Regions from separate parts of the Buttiauxella noackiae genome, predicted to be linked through region 1. Evidence: predicted binding sites of a transcription regulator. Region 1 holds the regulator's gene; each other region holds the start of a gene.
The links. The regulator CRP, encoded in region 1, controls carbon source genes, mostly activating them, when cyclic AMP is high. The targets are predictions, from matches to a motif close to ATGTGANNNNNNTCACAT.
Positions count from the first base shown of each region.

Region 2: the regulator CRP is predicted to act here: its motif matches at 2,878-2,895, upstream of IX31_RS08210 (YjcB family protein).
Region 3: the regulator CRP is predicted to act here: its motif matches at 2,476-2,493, upstream of serC (3-phosphoserine/phosphohydroxythreonine transaminase).
Region 4: the regulator CRP is predicted to act here: its motif matches at 1,776-1,793, upstream of bhsA (multiple stress resistance protein BhsA).

Region 1 is NZ_JPRU01000003.1:15,881-20,096, forward strand. Features, by position in the region: gene IX31_RS15955 (phosphoribulokinase) at 1-694, shown strand, start outside; gene IX31_RS15960 (OsmC family protein) at 788-1,192, opposite strand; gene crp (cAMP-activated global transcriptional regulator CRP) at 1,508-2,140, shown strand; gene IX31_RS15970 (YccS/YhfK family putative transporter) at 2,317-4,216, shown strand, end outside.
Region 2 is NZ_JPRU01000001.1:1,815,499-1,819,714, reverse strand. Features, by position in the region: gene IX31_RS08220 (tripartite tricarboxylate transporter permease) at 1-1,366, shown strand, start outside; gene IX31_RS08215 (LacI family DNA-binding transcriptional regulator) at 1,379-2,404, shown strand; gene IX31_RS08210 (YjcB family protein) at 2,462-2,743, opposite strand; gene soxS (superoxide response transcriptional regulator SoxS) at 2,980-3,303, opposite strand; gene soxR (redox-sensitive transcriptional activator SoxR) at 3,389-3,847, shown strand; gene IX31_RS08195 (glutathione S-transferase family protein) at 4,143-4,216, shown strand, end outside.
Region 3 is NZ_JPRU01000001.1:1,355,377-1,359,592, reverse strand. Features, by position in the region: gene ycaO (30S ribosomal protein S12 methylthiotransferase accessory factor YcaO) at 1-1,599, opposite strand, end outside; gene IX31_RS06260 (DUF421 domain-containing protein) at 1,738-2,430, shown strand; gene serC (3-phosphoserine/phosphohydroxythreonine transaminase) at 2,591-3,676, shown strand; gene aroA (3-phosphoshikimate 1-carboxyvinyltransferase) at 3,756-4,216, shown strand, end outside.
Region 4 is NZ_JPRU01000001.1:1,145,159-1,149,374, forward strand. Features, by position in the region: gene mfd (transcription-repair coupling factor) at 1-201, shown strand, start outside; gene ldtC (L,D-transpeptidase LdtC) at 409-1,350, shown strand; gene bhsA (multiple stress resistance protein BhsA) at 1,446-1,703, opposite strand; gene IX31_RS05245 (TetR/AcrR family transcriptional regulator) at 1,952-2,584, shown strand; gene IX31_RS05250 (siderophore-interacting protein) at 2,620-3,513, opposite strand; gene iutA (ferric aerobactin receptor IutA) at 3,708-4,216, shown strand, end outside.

The sequences.
Region 1 (4,216 bases):
TGGGCGCCATATCAGCTATTTCGGCCCGGAAGCCAATGACTTTGGTTTACTTGAGCAAACTTTCATTGAGTACGGGAGAACCGGGCAAGGTAAGTCACGCAAGTATCTACATACTTACGATGAAGCAGTACCCTGGAACCAAATCCCCGGAACCTTTACGCCATGGCAGCCACTACCAGAACCCACTGATGTTTTGTTTTATGAAGGTTTGCACGGCGGTGTGGTCACGCCACAGCATGATGTAGCCAAAGCCGTGGATTTACTGGTTGGTGTGGTACCGATTGTGAACCTGGAGTGGATACAAAAACTGGTGCGAGATACCAGCGAGCGCGGGCATTCCCGTGAAGCGGTAATGGATTCTGTGGTTCGTTCTATGGATGACTATATCAATTACATCACGCCGCAATTCTCTCGCACCCACATCAACTTCCAGCGCGTCCCAACTGTTGATACGTCGAACCCATTTGCGGCTCGCGGCATCCCGTCACTGGATGAAAGTTTTGTGGTGATTCATTTTCGCGGGCTGGATGACATCGATTTCCCGTATTTACTCGCCATGCTACAAGGCTCATTTATTTCGCATATCAATACATTGGTGGTGCCGGGCGGCAAGATGGGGCTGGCGATGGAATTGATTATGACACCGTTAGTGAAACGGTTGGCGGAAGGGCGAAATATTAATCAGGGCGATTGATCACCGCCCTTGTCATGACTTATGCCCGTTAGCATTCGATTTGCTGGTGGGCGGCACTCACAACCCCCTGCTGCTCGAAGGATAACGGATAAATTAGCCTTCAATCACTTCATAGCTATGAGTAACATTGACAGCTTTTTCAAGCATCAGTGCAACAGAGCAGTACTTCTCAGCAGAGAGATCTACTGCGCGGGAAACTGCAGCATCTTTTAACTCTTTGCCTGTCACGATGAAATGCAGATTGATATGTGTAAACAAACGCGGAGCCTCTTCACGGCGCTCAGAGGTCAGTTTCACTTCACAGTCGGTCACGGTGTAGCGGCCTTTTTGCAAAATAGAAACTACGTCAATTGCACTGCAACCGCCAACGGACATCAGCACCATTTCCATTGGGCTTGGTGCTTTATCACCAGAATTGCCATCCATAAGAATCTGGTGCCCTGAAGCGGATTCACCCAGGAAGGTAAACCCTTCAACCCATTTCACTCGTGCCTGCATGCTACTTACTCCTGTAGATAAATTACCGTTCAGAGTACGCAGATTCAGCAAATCTGGCAACGGAAGGCGACATGCGTCAAGCTGAAACGATACAACAGGAGACACTTGTCAAAAGCTATGCTAAAACAATCCAGATGCTACATCGATACATTGACGTAATGCATGTATGCAGAGGACATCACTAATTACAGGCAGCAAGAATGACTTGCATGCCATCTCCCCAAGGTGGGGAATATTCTAATTACTTGCAACGCCAGACAGGATGTTTAGCGTCCTGTCGTTGGTAGCCAGTTATAAAACAGAGGATAACCGCGCATGGTGCTTGGCAAACCGCAAACAGACCCGACTCTCGAATGGTTCTTGTCCCATTGCCACATTCATAAGTATCCATCGAAGAGCACACTCATTCACCAAGGTGAGAAGGCAGAGACGCTGTATTACATCGTCAAGGGCTCTGTGGCTGTTCTGATTAAAGATGAAGAGGGCAAGGAAATGATCCTCTCCTATCTAAATCAGGGCGATTTCATTGGTGAGTTAGGGCTGTTCGAAGAAGGTCAGGAGCGTAGTGCCTGGGTTCGTGCTAAAAGTGCCTGTGAAGTGGCTGAAATTTCATATAAAAAATTCCGCCAGCTAATCCAGGTCAACCCAGACATTCTGATGCGCCTTTCTTCGCAGATGGCACGCCGTCTGCAAGTCACTTCTGAGAAAGTAGGCAACCTGGCATTCCTGGACGTTACCGGTCGTATCGCGCAGACACTGCTGAACCTTGCTAAACAACCTGATGCAATGACCCACCCGGACGGTATGCAGATTAAAATTACCCGTCAGGAAATCGGTCAGATCGTGGGTTGCTCTCGCGAAACTGTTGGTCGCATCTTGAAAATGCTGGAAGATCAAAATCTGATCTCCGCTCACGGTAAAACGATCGTCGTATACGGCACTCGTTAATCTCCGTCTAAAAAAATGGCGTGTTACTTCAATAACACGCCATTTTTGTCTCAAAAAAACCAAATCTGAAACCCGTTTAGGCAGCAAGTGAGTTCATCCCGATGAGCTTACTCAAGTAAGTGATTCGGGTGAATGAATGCAGCTAACGCCGCTGCAGCTTTAAGTAAGAAGGGTTTATGTGGCGAAGAGTTATCTACCATCCCGAGGTGAATTACGCACTGCGACAAACGCTGGTGCTGTGCCTCCCTGTGGCGGTAGGTTTACTCGTTGGCGATCTCCAGTCTGGCCTGCTTTTCTCGTTAGTTCCTGCCTGCTGCAATATTGCGGGCCTTGACACTCCCCATAAGCGCTTCTTCAAACGTTTGATTATTGGCGGCAGCCTTTTTGCCATCAGTAGCTTGATCATGCAGTTGCTACTTTTGTATACCAGTGTGCCACTGCCTATCATTCTTGTTGTGATGGCACTTTTACTGGGTGTCACGGCAGAAATCAGCTCACTTCACGCGCGTCTACTTCCCGCTTCACTGATTGCCGCTATTTTTACGCTCAGCATGGCCGGGAATATGCCAATCTGGAAGCCGATGCTACTTTATGTCTCCGGTACGATTTGGTACGGCGTATTTAACTGGTTTTGGTTCTGGATGTGGCGCGAGCAGCCATTACGCGAATCATTGAGCCTGCTCTATCGGCAGTTAGCAGATTACTGTGAAGCAAAATACGGCATGCTGACTCAACATACCGATCCGGAAAAAGCGCTGCCTCCGCTACTGGCTCGTCAGCAAAAAGCAGTAGATCTCATTACTCAATGCTACCAACAGCTTCATATGCTGGCGGCGAATCAGCATAACGGCTACAAGCGCTTGCTGCGTGCTTTTCAGGTGGCTTTAGATTTACAGGAACACATCTCGGTAAGCCTTCACCAGCCTGCGGAAGTGCAAAAACTCGTCGAGAAAAGCCATGCAGAAGCGGTTATTCGCTGGAATGCCCAGACAATCGCGGCGCGGCTACGTGTACTGGCTGACGATATTCTTTATCATCGTTATCCACAGCGTTTTACGATGGAAAAACAGATCGATGCCCTTGAGAAAATCGCCCGACAGAATCCAGATAACCCGGTAGGGCAATTTTGTCATTACCACTTCAGCCGTGTCGCTCGCGTGCTACGCACTCAACGCCCACTCTATGTCCGTGATTTAATGGAAGACCGGCAGCGCCGTTTGCCGCTGTGGGCGGCATTAAAAAGCTATTTATCATTGAAGTCAGCGGCGCTTCGCAACGCAGCAAGATTGGGTGTGATGCTCACGATAGCCAGTCTGTTAGGTGCATTTTTACATCTGCCCAAGCCCTACTGGATTTTAATGACGGTGATGTTCGTGACACAAAACGGCTACGGTGCCACACGTGTTCGAATTCTCCACCGTTCGGCTGGCACCATCGCAGGCCTTGCCATCGCAGGTATTGCGCTGCACTTCCACTTCCCGCAAAGCATTGCCCTGGGCGCGATGTTGGTCATTACGCTGGTGAGCTATTTGTTTATTCGCAAAAGCTACGGCTGGGCGACGATAGGCTTTACGGTGACAGCCGTTTATACCCTGCAATTGATAACATTAAGTGCCGAGCAGTACATCGTCCCTCGCCTGATAGATACCTTGCTAGGCTGTTTGATAGCCTTTGGCGGTATGGTGTGGCTATGGCCACAATGGCAGAGTGGCTTGTTGCGCCAGAACGCGCACGATGCGCTGGAAAGGGATCAAAGTGCCATTCGCCTGATTCTAAGTAATGACCCCGAACCAACGCCGCTGGCTTATGAACGCATGAAGGTCAACCAGGCACATAACGCTCTGTTTAACTCCCTGAATCAAGCAATGCAGGAGCCTGGGTTTAATTCGCATTATCTGGCGGATATGAAACTGTGGGTGACACACAGCCAATTTATTGTCGAACATATTAACGCAATGACGACTTTGGCTCGCGAGCACAATATGTTGACGCCAGACCTTGCCCAGCGTTATTTGCAGTCATGTGAAATTGCTCTGCAACGATGCCAGCAGCGTCTTCAATATGATGAGCCAGGAG
Region 2 (4,216 bases), on a different contig from region 1:
TTCATTCCAGGGGATGACTGGCATCCTGATGCTGTTAGGTGTGTATTGCGGTGCAGTTTACGGCGGCTCAATTACAGCTATTTTAATCAGTACACCGGGTACACCAGCGTCTGCAGCCACAGTGCTTGATGGTTACCCGATGGCGAAGAAAGGTGAAGCAGGACGCGCGCTGGGTTTATCGACCCTCGCTTCTATGTTTGGTGGTGTATTTAGCACCATCGCTCTGGTCTTAATCGCGCCCTTGTTGGCGAAAGTCGCGACCGGTTTTTCTTCGGCTGAATATTTCGCATTAGCGATATTTGGTATCAGCATTATTACCAGTGTTTCCTCACAGTCCGTTATTAAGGGACTTATTGGCGGCGTTCTGGGCTTATTTATTGCCACCATTGGGCTCGACCCAATGACCAGCGGAATGCGATTCACCTTTGACTCAATCTATCTGATGGGGGGGATTTCATTTATTCCTGTACTGGTTGGCTTGTTCGCCTTCTCTCAAGGCTTATTAAGCCTTGAGGAAGATCACCGTGAGCGTCTTGCAGGTATTGTGCGCCAGACTAAAAGCAAAATTGACCGTATTTTGCCGACCTGGTCTGACATTAAACGTGTGATGCCGACTTATATTCGCTCATCAGTCATTGGCACTGGTATCGGTGCGATTCCAGGAACGGGTGGTGATATAGCCTCGTTTATTGCGTACAACGAAGCCAAGCGTTGGTCAAAACATCCGGAAGAGTTTGGTCATGGTTCACCGGAAGGCGTTTCAGCTCCTGAAGCAGGCGCTAACTCTGTCGCAGGGGGAGCAATGGTGCCACTGATGACGCTTGGGATCCCTGGTGACGGCGCAACTGCGATTATTATGGGCGCATTTATGGTACAGGGCCTGGCGCTTGGGCCGCAGTTATTCACTGAACACCCGGTTGAAGTGAACTCCATTTTTATTGGGTTATTCGCCGCAAATATCTTCATGGGCATTATGGGCTTTATGGGAATGCGCTTGTTTGCCAAAGTGATGAGTGTCCCGCGTCGCGTGTTGGTGCCGATTATCTTTGTTTTGTGCTCGGTTGGCGCGTATTCCGTAAACCATGATATGACCGATGTGTTTGTGATGATGGGTGCAGGTCTTGCAGCTTACATTCTGATCAAGCTGGACTTTTCTATGTCGCCTATCGTAATTGGTATTATTCTTGGCCCAATGGCTGAATCAAATTTCCGTCGCACGTTAGTTATCTCCGAAGGTGATCCGATGATATTTCTGACGCGCCCGGTCTGTGCGGTGTTCTTAGGTATCGCGATACTGACACTGTTGCTACCGATTTTTGGTCCGCGTTTGAAAGCCTTATGGCGTAAACAAACCAGCTCCAGCTAAGGAAGGGTTAGATTGGCAAAGACAATTGAGCAAATCGCCATGGAGCTTGGCGTCTCCATCACAACGGTTCGCGCGGTGTTGAATGGCAACGCGCAGAAATATCGCATTAGCGAAAAGACCCAGGAAAGGATTAATAGCTACGTTAAAAAACATAGCTATACCATCAATCTTGCTGCACGTAGTTTGAAGTTGAATAAGACCGATACCTTTGGTCTGGTGATACCACGCTTATCGAACCCCTTCTTTTCCGCGCTGGCTGAATTATTGGAGGCTCGCTGCCGCGAACAGGGTTATCAGTTGATGATAAGTTGCACCAACAACGATGCTGCTTATGAAAATCTGTTGGTGAAATCGTTGGAAAATCGCAACGTTGATGGAATTTTTGTCGTGTCGACAAACGCGGCAAGCCAGGCGCATTACTTGAAAAACTGTCTGAAACCGATGGTGTTTCTTGATCGGGATTTTGGTGTGGAAGGTACATGCTGCGTGGTAACGGATAACGTTGATAGCGGTTTTAGGCTGACTGACGCAATGCTGAACCATATTCATGCGCCGATTCAATTCTTTGTGGGCGACCCTGATTCCCCTTCGATAATTGACCGTTTGACTGGATATCGCGCAGCGATGGAACAGCACGGCATCGAGTGGACGCCCGCGCATATCAGTAGCGCTGGGCACAACCAGTTGAGCGATGGGGAAAAAATGATGACGGACTACATCGACACCCATCATACCTGGCCGCAACATTTCATTGCGTCATCATTGCCTATTTTGCAAGGGGCATTAGGCGTGTTGCGTGAGCGGTATGGCTATATTCCTCATGAAATTAATATTGGCACTTTTGATGACAATATTATGCTGAGTTTCCTCGCCAACAATATTTGGTCGATGCGGCAAAATGAGAAACGGCTTGCGCAAGAAGCCTGCCAACTCATGCTGGAAAAAATTGCCAACCACGATGAACCGACGGGGAGTAGAGCCAAAGCTGAGCTGATATTCAGGCAAAGTACGGTGGATGCCCGCGACGGCAAAAGCTAACCGATACAAACAAAAACGGCCTCGCAATGAGGCCGTTATCAATTCAAATCAGACCCATCAGGTCAACACCATCGGCCATTCTGGCGGCGCATGGCTTGATATCTCAATCATGATGTCTTTGAACGATGCCCAAATTACTGGGAAATCGGCCAGAGTCAGCCCTAACAGACCCGTTGCAAACCACAAAGATGCAGCGATACCCAGACCACTGCTCACCAGCGCTAAAAATGCGTAGTCGGATTTGCGAAACTGGATGTTCAATGTGCTGGCTAAAAACATCAAAACCGCACTGACTAAAGGCCAGCGCATAAGTAAAACGCTGGTAGTAATTGCCGCCATGAAAACTGTTCCTTAAGCATAACTCATCACGCTCAACGGTTACGCGCGACACAAGGCGCGGCAAATACAGCTCAGGGACCGTCAGGGGAATGAGTGGGTACAGAAAATGTAAGAAGAATCCTGTCTCACAGGATTTGTGAACTATATCACACTTGTTCTTTTAATCGCCAGTTCTGCGGCGCATTTTCTGACCCATTTTATCGGGCTGTCAGGTAACAATTCTTCCACAAATAGCTTCAGGCGTGGTGGCGATAGTCGGTTGGTGTACGGTCGAACTCGCGGCGGAAAACACGCGAAAATGTCTGTTGAGAGACATAGCCATAGTCCATCGCAATATCAAAGATCGGGCGCTGCGTATTGCGTAACTCTTTGGCCGCCATCAACAGGCGACGCTGCCGAATGTATTCACCCAGTGTCTGGCGTTTCACCGTGCGGAACATCCGCTGAAGATACCATTTTGAATAGCCTGATTTTTTTGCCACAACATCAATGTTCAACGGTTGATCAATGTGATCGTCAATCCATTCAGTCAAAGTTTTAATAATGTCCTGATGTGCCATAAGCGATCCTCAAGCTCGATTTCAATTAGCTGGTTCTAATGGCAGCGAGTATAATTCCTCAAGTTAACTTGAGGTAAAGAGCATTATGGAAAAGAAATTACCGCGCTTTAAACCCTTACTCAGTCCTGGCGAAGTGGCGAAGCGTAGCGGCGTGGCCGTTTCGGCTTTGCACTTCTACGAGAGCAAAGGTCTTATCAAAAGCAGAAGAAATAGCGGAAACCAGCGTCGTTACACGCGTGATGTGCTGCGAAATGTAGCCATTATTAAAATTGCGCAGCGTATTGGCATTCCGCTGTCGACCATTGGTGAAGAGTTTGGCGTGCTGCCCGATGGACACAAAATCAATAAGAACGACTGGAAAAAAATGTCGTCGCAATGGCGCGAGGAACTGGACCGGCGCATTCATACGCTGACGGCACTTCGTGACGAACTGGACGGTTGTATCGGCTGCGGTTGTCTATCGGGTGCTGACTGCCCGCTGCGAAACCCAGGCGATAAACTCGGTGAAGAGGGGACGGGTGCTCGTTTACTGGAAGATGATTAACCTTAATAGCAGGCAAAATAGCAGGCAAAACTAAAGCGCCCAACTTCGGCGCTTTAGTTTATTCCCGGTCTTTGTCTTTCGATCTATCCCGCTTTTCGCAAGGAGGGTTTCCCCCGACATCAGCGTCCCTCAATCACACATTCTCAGGAGGTTCCGGATTGCGCTGACAATTTAATTGTAGTTCTGCTCGGCCAGGTTTCAAGGTGGTATTGCATGTTTTTTGAACAATTTTAATGCTTCACTCTTTGCACATTTACCTATAGTTAACTCATCTTGCTAAACAAAAGGTTACCTTATGCTTATCGTCCATCACCTCAATAACTCCCGCTCGCAACGCATTTTATGGATGCTTGAAGAGCTACAGGTGCC
Region 3 (4,216 bases), on a different contig from region 1:
GCCGTACATGCGTACGAAGGCATTCAGGTATTGCAATGGCTGGCGGTCTTCTTCCATTGCCAGCAGCAGTAGCGTTTGCAGGCAACGGTAATAGTTAGCACGCTCGGCGCTGAAAATAGACGCATTGAACTCCATCGTCCATTCAGTCCAGATCAGCGCCTGCTCGGTATCACCGCCAGCCAGAGCCAGCATGGCTTTCAATTCACCAATACGCAGCGTGTACCAACCGTTATCTTTACCTGTGGCCAGACCCAGCAATTCACGCACACGAGTGAAGTCATCGTGGCCTTCTTCATCTAACTGAGAAATCAGGTCCAGATAATCTTGCTTCTCCCACTCGCTACCTGGCAGAGCCAGAATTGTATCGCGCAGGTGATAGCCCATATTGTTGTTTGCGAGTAGCAGGTCTTCCGCCGGGTAAATATCGGACATGCCTGGAACGATGATGCGGCAAGCGTAAACATCCAGATGCTGGTAGTCAGCGATGTAGACTTCCTGGTCTTCTGCATCAAAGATTGCCATCAACGTGGCGAACTCTTCTTCTGTTGTGCCGGAGAAGCTCCAGTCAACAAATGGATAGTCAGCATCTTGCTTGAACATATCCCAGGAGATCAGGCCGCTGGAGTCGATAAAGTGAGTTTCGAGATTGGCATGCTCTGCCACTTCTTCGTCGTCAAACGTTGGTGGAGTGAACACATCAAGATCTTTCAGGCCACGGCCTTGCAGTAGTTCTGTCACGGTACGTTCCAGTGCTACACCGAAATCAGGGTGAGCACCGAAGGAGGCGAAGCAGGTGCCATTTGCCGGGTTGAACAACACCACGCAGATAACCGGATATTTACCACCTAATGAACCGTCGTAAGCAAAGATCGGGAAACCTTCAGCTTCAAGCGTTGCAATTGACTCAACCACGCCCGGATAACGAGCCAGCACTTCCTGTGGGATTTCTGGCAGGCTGATGCTTTCTGCGATAATGCGATTTTTAATGTGACGTTCGAAGACTTCTGAGAGCGCTTGTACGCGAGCTTCGTTCGCGGTGTTCCCTGCGGACATCCCATTTGAAACGTACAGATTGCCGATGATGTTCATCGGGATATACACGGTTTCTTGATCGGACTGGCGGGTGAATGGCAGCGCACAGATACCGCGCTCTTCATTACCTGATTGCAGGTCGATAAGCATACCTGCGGTGACTTCGTTTTCAGGGTCGTAAAACGCGCGCAGACGTGAGTCCAGAATGCCTTCCGGCAATTGCTCATCTTCTGGGATTGGGAACCATTTCTCGTTTGGATAATGCACGAACGGGCCATTAGCGATGGTTTTGCCCAACCAGAAATCAGCAAAGAAATAGTTAGTCGACAGACGTTCGAAATATTCACCCAGCGCTGAAGCTAAAGCGGCTTTTTTAGTTGCGCCTTTGCCATTGGTAAAGCACAGCGCGCTGTCTTTATCACGGATATGTACGGACCAGACGTTCGGTACAGGGTTTAACCAGGAAGCTTCTTCTATATTAAAGCCAAGATCGGCGAGTTTGGTCTGAAAGCGAGCGATGGAATCTTCCAGAGCGGCATCTTTGCCAGGAATAAAGGTTTGAGTCATGAGGTTTCACTTTTGTCGTACGCAAAGCGCGCAATGATACGGGTTTTAGCAGACTGACGCCATCGTCAGCAGCACGCAGGCGGCCTTAGCATAACAGTCTATGCTTACTGTCAGTAACCTACTGTTATGGCGGTATAAATGAAGACCTTTGATCTCCAGCGGATGGCGCTAGACAAAGTCCCTTTAGATTTTCTGTGGGAAGTGGCTTTTCGTAGCCTTTACACCTTTGTACTTGTGTTCTTGTTTTTAAAGATAACCGGGCGGCGTGGCGTAAGGCAGATGTCGTTGTTTGAAGTGTTGATAATTCTGACTCTTGGCTCAGCGGCAGGTGATGTGGCGTTTTATGACGATGTGCCGATGCTGCCTGTCTTCATCGTATTTATGACGCTCGCTTGCTTATATCGTTTGGCTATGTGGTTGATGAGCCACAGTGAAAAACTCGAAAATCTGATGGAAGGAAAACCTGCGGTAATAATAGAAGAAGGTGAGTTTGCCTGGGAAAAAATGCAGGCACAAAACATGACCGAATTTGAGTTCTTCATGGAACTACGCCTGCATGGTGTAGAGCATTTGGGGCAGGTTCGGCTGGCAATATTAGAAACCAATGGGCAGATTAGCGTCTATTACTTCCCCGATGATTTGGTCAGGCCGGGTTTATCTATATTGCCTGAGTATTGTAGCGAGCGTTTCGAGAGGGTGCCGGAGGATGGGGATTACGCCTGCATTCGATGTAGTGAAGTGCTGACGTTAAATGCGGGAACAAAAATTCTTTGTCCACGCTGTAAACATCATCAATGGGTCAAAGCCAGCACGGCAACACGAGTCACCTGACGGGTGGTTATCGGGCGTTTAATTCAGCGACTGGTTGATTATGTTGTGTGATTTTGCGCACATTACCAAGCCATGTCTGATTAACCGTTGCAGCCTCTGCATCTGAGTGATAAAACCGATAGCGTGATAAAACTTATTGCTCTAAGCGTGGTGAGGGGAAATGGCTCAGGTATACAATTTTAGTTCCGGCCCGGCAATGCTGCCGGCTGAAGTGCTTCGTCGTGCGCAACTTGAACTTTGCGACTGGCAAGGTTTAGGCACCTCCGTAATGGAGATTAGCCACCGTGGTAAAGAGTTTATTGAGGTCGCTGAAGAAGCTGAAAAAGATTTTCGTGATCTGCTGCAAATCCCCTCAAACTACAAAGTTTTGTTCTGTCACGGCGGTGGTCGCGGCCAATTTGCTGGTGTACCGTTAAACCTGCTGGGCGACAAAACTACCGCTGATTATGTTGATGGTGGTTACTGGGCGAGCAGCGCAGTAAAAGAAGCGCATAAATACTGCACTCCGAATGTTATTGATGCCAAAGTCACAATCGATGGCCTGCGTGCCATCAAACCGATGAGCGAGTGGCAGGTTTCTGAAAACAGTGCCTACTTGCACTATTGCCCGAACGAAACTATTGACGGTATCGCGACTCATGAAACGCCAGATTTCGGTGATAAAGTTGTGGTTGCTGACTACTCATCCTCTATTTTGTCGCACCCGATGGATATCAGCCGGTTTGGTGTTGTTTACGCTGGTGCGCAGAAAAACATCGGCCCTGCGGGTTTGACGTTGGTTATTGTGCGTGAAGATTTGCTCGGCAAGGCGCATAAAGCGTGCCCGTCAATTCTTGACTACACCGTGCTTAACGAAAATGACTCCATGTTTAACACCCCGCCAACGTTCGCATGGTACCTTTCCGGCCTGGTCTTCAAATGGCTGAAAGAGCAGGGCGGCGTTGAAGTAATGGACAAAATCAACAAAGCAAAAGCTGAGTTGTTATATGGTGTTATTGATAAAAGCGACTTCTACCGTAACGATGTGGCTGCGGCTAACCGTTCACGTATGAATGTGCCGTTCCAGTTAGCTGACAGTGCCCTTGATAAAGTGTTCCTGGAAGAGTCGTTTGCCGCAGGTCTGCATGCACTGAAGGGCCACCGCGTAGTGGGTGGAATGCGCGCATCCATCTACAATGCGATGCCGCTTGAAGGTGTACAAGCGTTAACCAATTTTATGGTCGACTTCGAACGTCGCCACGGTTAATCGCTGCTCGTTGTTATTCTCCCCGCGACCTGTTTAGCGGGGTTTTTATTCTGTTTGAGTTGAGAGTATTTTCCCCATGCTGGAATCCCTGACGTTACAACCCATCGCCCTTGTCGACGGCACGATTAATCTTCCTGGTTCAAAAAGTGTCTCTAACAGAGCTCTTTTGCTGGCTGCGCTGGCTAATGGCACCACCGAACTGACTAATTTGCTGGATAGCGACGATGTGCGTCATATGCTTAACGCGCTGAAAGCTCTGGGCGTGACTTATACGCTCTCTGCTGACCGCACGCGTTGCGAAGTGACTGGTATGGGTGGCCCACTTCAAGCGTCAGGCGAGCTGGACTTGTTCTTAGGGAATGCGGGTACGGCGATGCGTCCACTGGCAGCTGCACTGTGTCTGGGAGGCAACAATATCGTGTTGACGGGCGAACCGCGCATGAAAGAACGCCCAATTGGCCATCTGGTTGATGCATTACGCCAGGGTGGCGCTCAGATCGAATATCTGGAGCAGGAAAATTACCCACCGCTACGTTTGCG
Region 4 (4,216 bases), on a different contig from region 1:
AAAGGTGGTGTGATTGAGTTTGCGGAAAAAAACCACGTTAACCCAGTCTGGTTGATTGGTTTGCTGCAAAAACAGCCGCAACATTACCGTCTGGATGGGCCAACGCGACTCAAATTTATTGAAGACCTCGCAGATCGTAAAGCGCGTATGGAATGGGTACGTAACTTTATGCATCAGCTGGCGCAGAACGCTGTAGCGTAGTGCCCATGGTGGCGGGTAGCGTTTGCGCTTACCCGCCCTACTCCATTTCATTGTAACATTTACACATTCTTTCAATCCGCCAGGATTTCCCGACATCTCCCCCTGCCATAATCATCGATTAACTTTTTTATAACATTAACCATAATATTTATAGGGCTTATCGTGATTACCTCTTTGAGCGTTTTATCATCTCGCAAGGCACGCGCTATGCGTTGGCTGGCGTCGATTATGCTGGTTAGTGCAGCACTCGCCGCTTTTAACGCGAATGCCAACTCTTATCCTCTACCAGCAGAAGGCAGCCGTCTTATCGGCCAGAATTTTTTCCATGAGGTAAAAGATGACGGTGGTTCACTTGAGGCTATCGCAAAAAAATACAACGTCGGTTTCCTTGCGTTATTGCAGGCCAACCCCGGTGTCGATCCCTATGTTCCCCGTGCGGGAAGTGTTTTAACCATCCCGCGCCAAATGCTACTGCCGGATGCACCACGTGAAGGGCTGGTTCTCAATCTTGCCGAGCTGCGCGTTTACTATTATCCCAAAGGAAAGAACAGCGTAACGGTTTATCCGATTGGTATCGGTCAACTTGGCGGTGATACGGTAACACCAACGATGGTGACCAGTGTTTCAGATAAACGGGCCAATCCAACCTGGACCCCGACTGCAAATATTCGCGCTCGTTACCTGGCAAATGGCATAAAGCTTCCAGCTGTTGTTCCTGCCGGACCAGAGAACCCAATGGGCCACCATGCGATTCGTCTCGCAGCCTTTGGCGGGGTTTATCTGCTGCACGGGACTAACGCAGATTTCGGCATTGGCATGCGTGTCAGCTCGGGTTGTATTCGTCTGCGTGATGACGATATTAAAGCGCTGTACAAAGATATGCCTGTCGGAACGCCCGTTCGCATTATCAATACCGCGATTAAAACTTCGGTGGAGCCAGACGGCACGCGCTTAGTTGAAGTGCATCAGCCATTGTCTAAAGACATTAATGACGATCCTAAAGTGCTGCCGATTGTGCTCACAGAGCAGATGAAACAGTTCCAGGCCGCGCCGGAAACCGATGCAACCGTAATGGAAGAAGCAATGAAACATCGTTCGGGTATGCCAATTGATGTGAACGCGCATACTGTAGCAACCAACGAAATCTAAGTTCTCAGAGTGCTTGAGAAATGAAAAAGGCCTCGTTTTTCAACGAGGCCTTTTTCGTGGCAAGTTTTATAAATCAGCGCAATGAGGGTTAACGCTTATTTATAAATTACTGCTGTACCGTGCAGAGTGTTCGGGCCAGTTACAGAAGTGATACGGAATGAGCTGGCACCCATTTGATCGGCTTTCTCAGCCAGTTGGTCTTCAAGCGAACCCAGGTTTGTACCCGCAGTCGCGGTGATAGTACCGACTTTTTGTTGACCGGTTGGCGTTGCCTGCACTTCAACAGCGGCAAAGCTTGCGAAAGAGAGTGAACTCAGAACAGCAGCAGCGATAAGAGTTTTTACGTTTTTCATGTTATTTACCTTGAGCAGATGATTTATTAGGCCGTTAAGTTCTTTACTTAACGATCGATAACTAAATCATAGATGTGATCTGCATCACACGTCAAACTATTTTTATAACGCTCGTTAATTATTTTATAAACACACTATTTTTCATAAGCATAGGATTAAATTATTTTTAATAATCAACCTATGGCTTACGCGTGTTATTATTTTTATAATGATCGTTCATTAAACAACAAAAGGTTAAACGGTTTTCTATGTCTACTGACACCAGTTGCATCAAAAAAAGCCGTGGCCGACCGAAGGTGTTTGACAGGGAAGCAGCACTCGACAAGGCCATGGCTTTGTTCTGGCAACACGGCTATGAAGCCACCTCTATGGCACATTTGGTTGAAGCAACTGGCGCAAAAGCCCCGACGCTTTATGCCGAATTCACCAATAAAGAGGGGCTATTCAAAGCGGTGTTAGATCGCTACATCGCGCGCTTTGCACAAAAACACGAAGCCTGTTTGTTCTGTGAGGAGCGCTCACTTGAAGAGGCTTTAGAAGATTATCTCTCTATCGTCGCGAAGCTTTTCACCGATAAAGACACGCCGGCGGGCTGCTTTATCATCTGTACATCGTCAGTACTGGCGGCATCTTCGGAAGATATTGCTACGGTCATCAAAGCCCGTCATGCAATGCAGGAAAAGACGCTGGTGCATTTCCTGGAAAAACGCCAGCAGAAAGGTGAGATTCCGGCCAGCAGTTGTGTTCACAAACTGGCGAAGTACCTGTGCTGTATCATTCAGGGGATGTCGGTCAGCGCCCGTGAAAACGCCAGCTACGCAGAGCTGATGCAGATAGTCAGCACCACGATGCGGCTATTACCAGAGCTGAAGAAAGTCTGAATATCGGGCGGCATTTGCCGCCCTTTTCGTTTGCCTTAACGCTCTCGCCCTTTGCTCCAGTAGGCCATAAAGTTGATAGCGTCATGGCTCACACCGCATTCTCCGATTAAATAACGGCGCAGCATTTTCACAACGGATGATTCCGCCGCAACCCAGCCGTAAAAGGCGTTACTGGCTGTAGTGGCTTTATCCCACAACAGTTCACCTTCAGACTCTTCATTAACTGTTTCTGTAATTCCAGCAGTTTCAGGAAGCTGGGCACATTGACTCACCGCCTTGAGCAAGCACTCCCCATGCCTTGCATTGACAGCCTTTCGCGGCAACCAATGAATTTTCGCAAAACCAAATTCACTTAAATCCACGCAGTCCCCCTGCTCCGGGACTTCAAAAAACGCCTGAATTTCTGGCGGATGTTGCTGTTTCGACAGAAGTTCAAGTATGCCTCGCGCCGCAGGCAGTGCCGTTTCATCCGCAACAATTAACCCCTGGCGCAAACCCGCAGGTGGCGTCCATTCATAACCGCCGCTGTCTGCCGGATACTCAGCATTCGGTGCAACAATTTGTATTTTGTCACCAGGTTGCGAGCTAATCGCCCATGCGGAGGCTGGCCCTTCCGTGCCGTGGCTCACGAATTCAACCGTCACTTCCTGACGCTCGCGGTCAACGCGGCGCAAGGTATAGGTACGCACAACTGGCCGCTTTTCTTTAGGTAATTCTTGCAGCAACGAATACCACTGCCCGTGGTCTGGCAAGTTAGGAATTGAGCCATCTTCCGACGGGAACAACATTTTGATTCGCTGATCGGGCGAATCACATTTCATGTTTGCCACATCCGGACCGCCAAATACCAGACTCAACAGCGAAGGTGAAACGTGTGATTTATGCATTAGCCGCACATTAAACAATCTGTAGCTTTGTACCTCTGCCATTTCAACTCCTTTGCCTTGTCTTGCCTAAGCCCGAAAAAGTAACCCACAGAAATCATATGATTATTCATAAGATTAATTTGAGAAATACTATCAATTGAGATTGATAATGAGAAACGTTATCGGCAAAATTCAGCTCGTTCTTATTTCAAAACATTTTCAAATGTTAATATTTTCCCATCCAAGGAATGATGATGATGCATAAAAACGCACGCTGGGTGCTTAACCCGCTGCTTCTGGCGATGATGGCTCCGGCTTTCGCGCAGCAAACTTCCGAAGAAAATATTCTGGTTTCTGCCAACCGTATGCACCGTACGGTGGCTGAAATGGCGCAGACCACCTGGGTTATTGAAGGCACCGAGCTTGAGCAACAGATTCAGGGAGGTAAGGAGCTGAAAGACGCACTTGCACAGTTAATTCCCGGTCTGGATGTCAGCAGCCAAAGTCGTACCAACTACGGCATGAATATGCGTGGACGTTCTATCGTGGTTTTAGTGGATGGCGTTCGTCTGAACTCTTCCCGTACCGATAGCCGCCAGCTCGACTCTATCGACCCTTTTAACATCGAACATATCGAAGTTATTTCTGGTGCAACTTCGCTGTACGGCGGTGGTAGCACTGGTGGCTTGATTAACATCGTGACGAAAAAGGGGCAGCCTGACACTCAGGTCGAATTTGAAACCGGGATTAAGTCTGGTTTTAACAG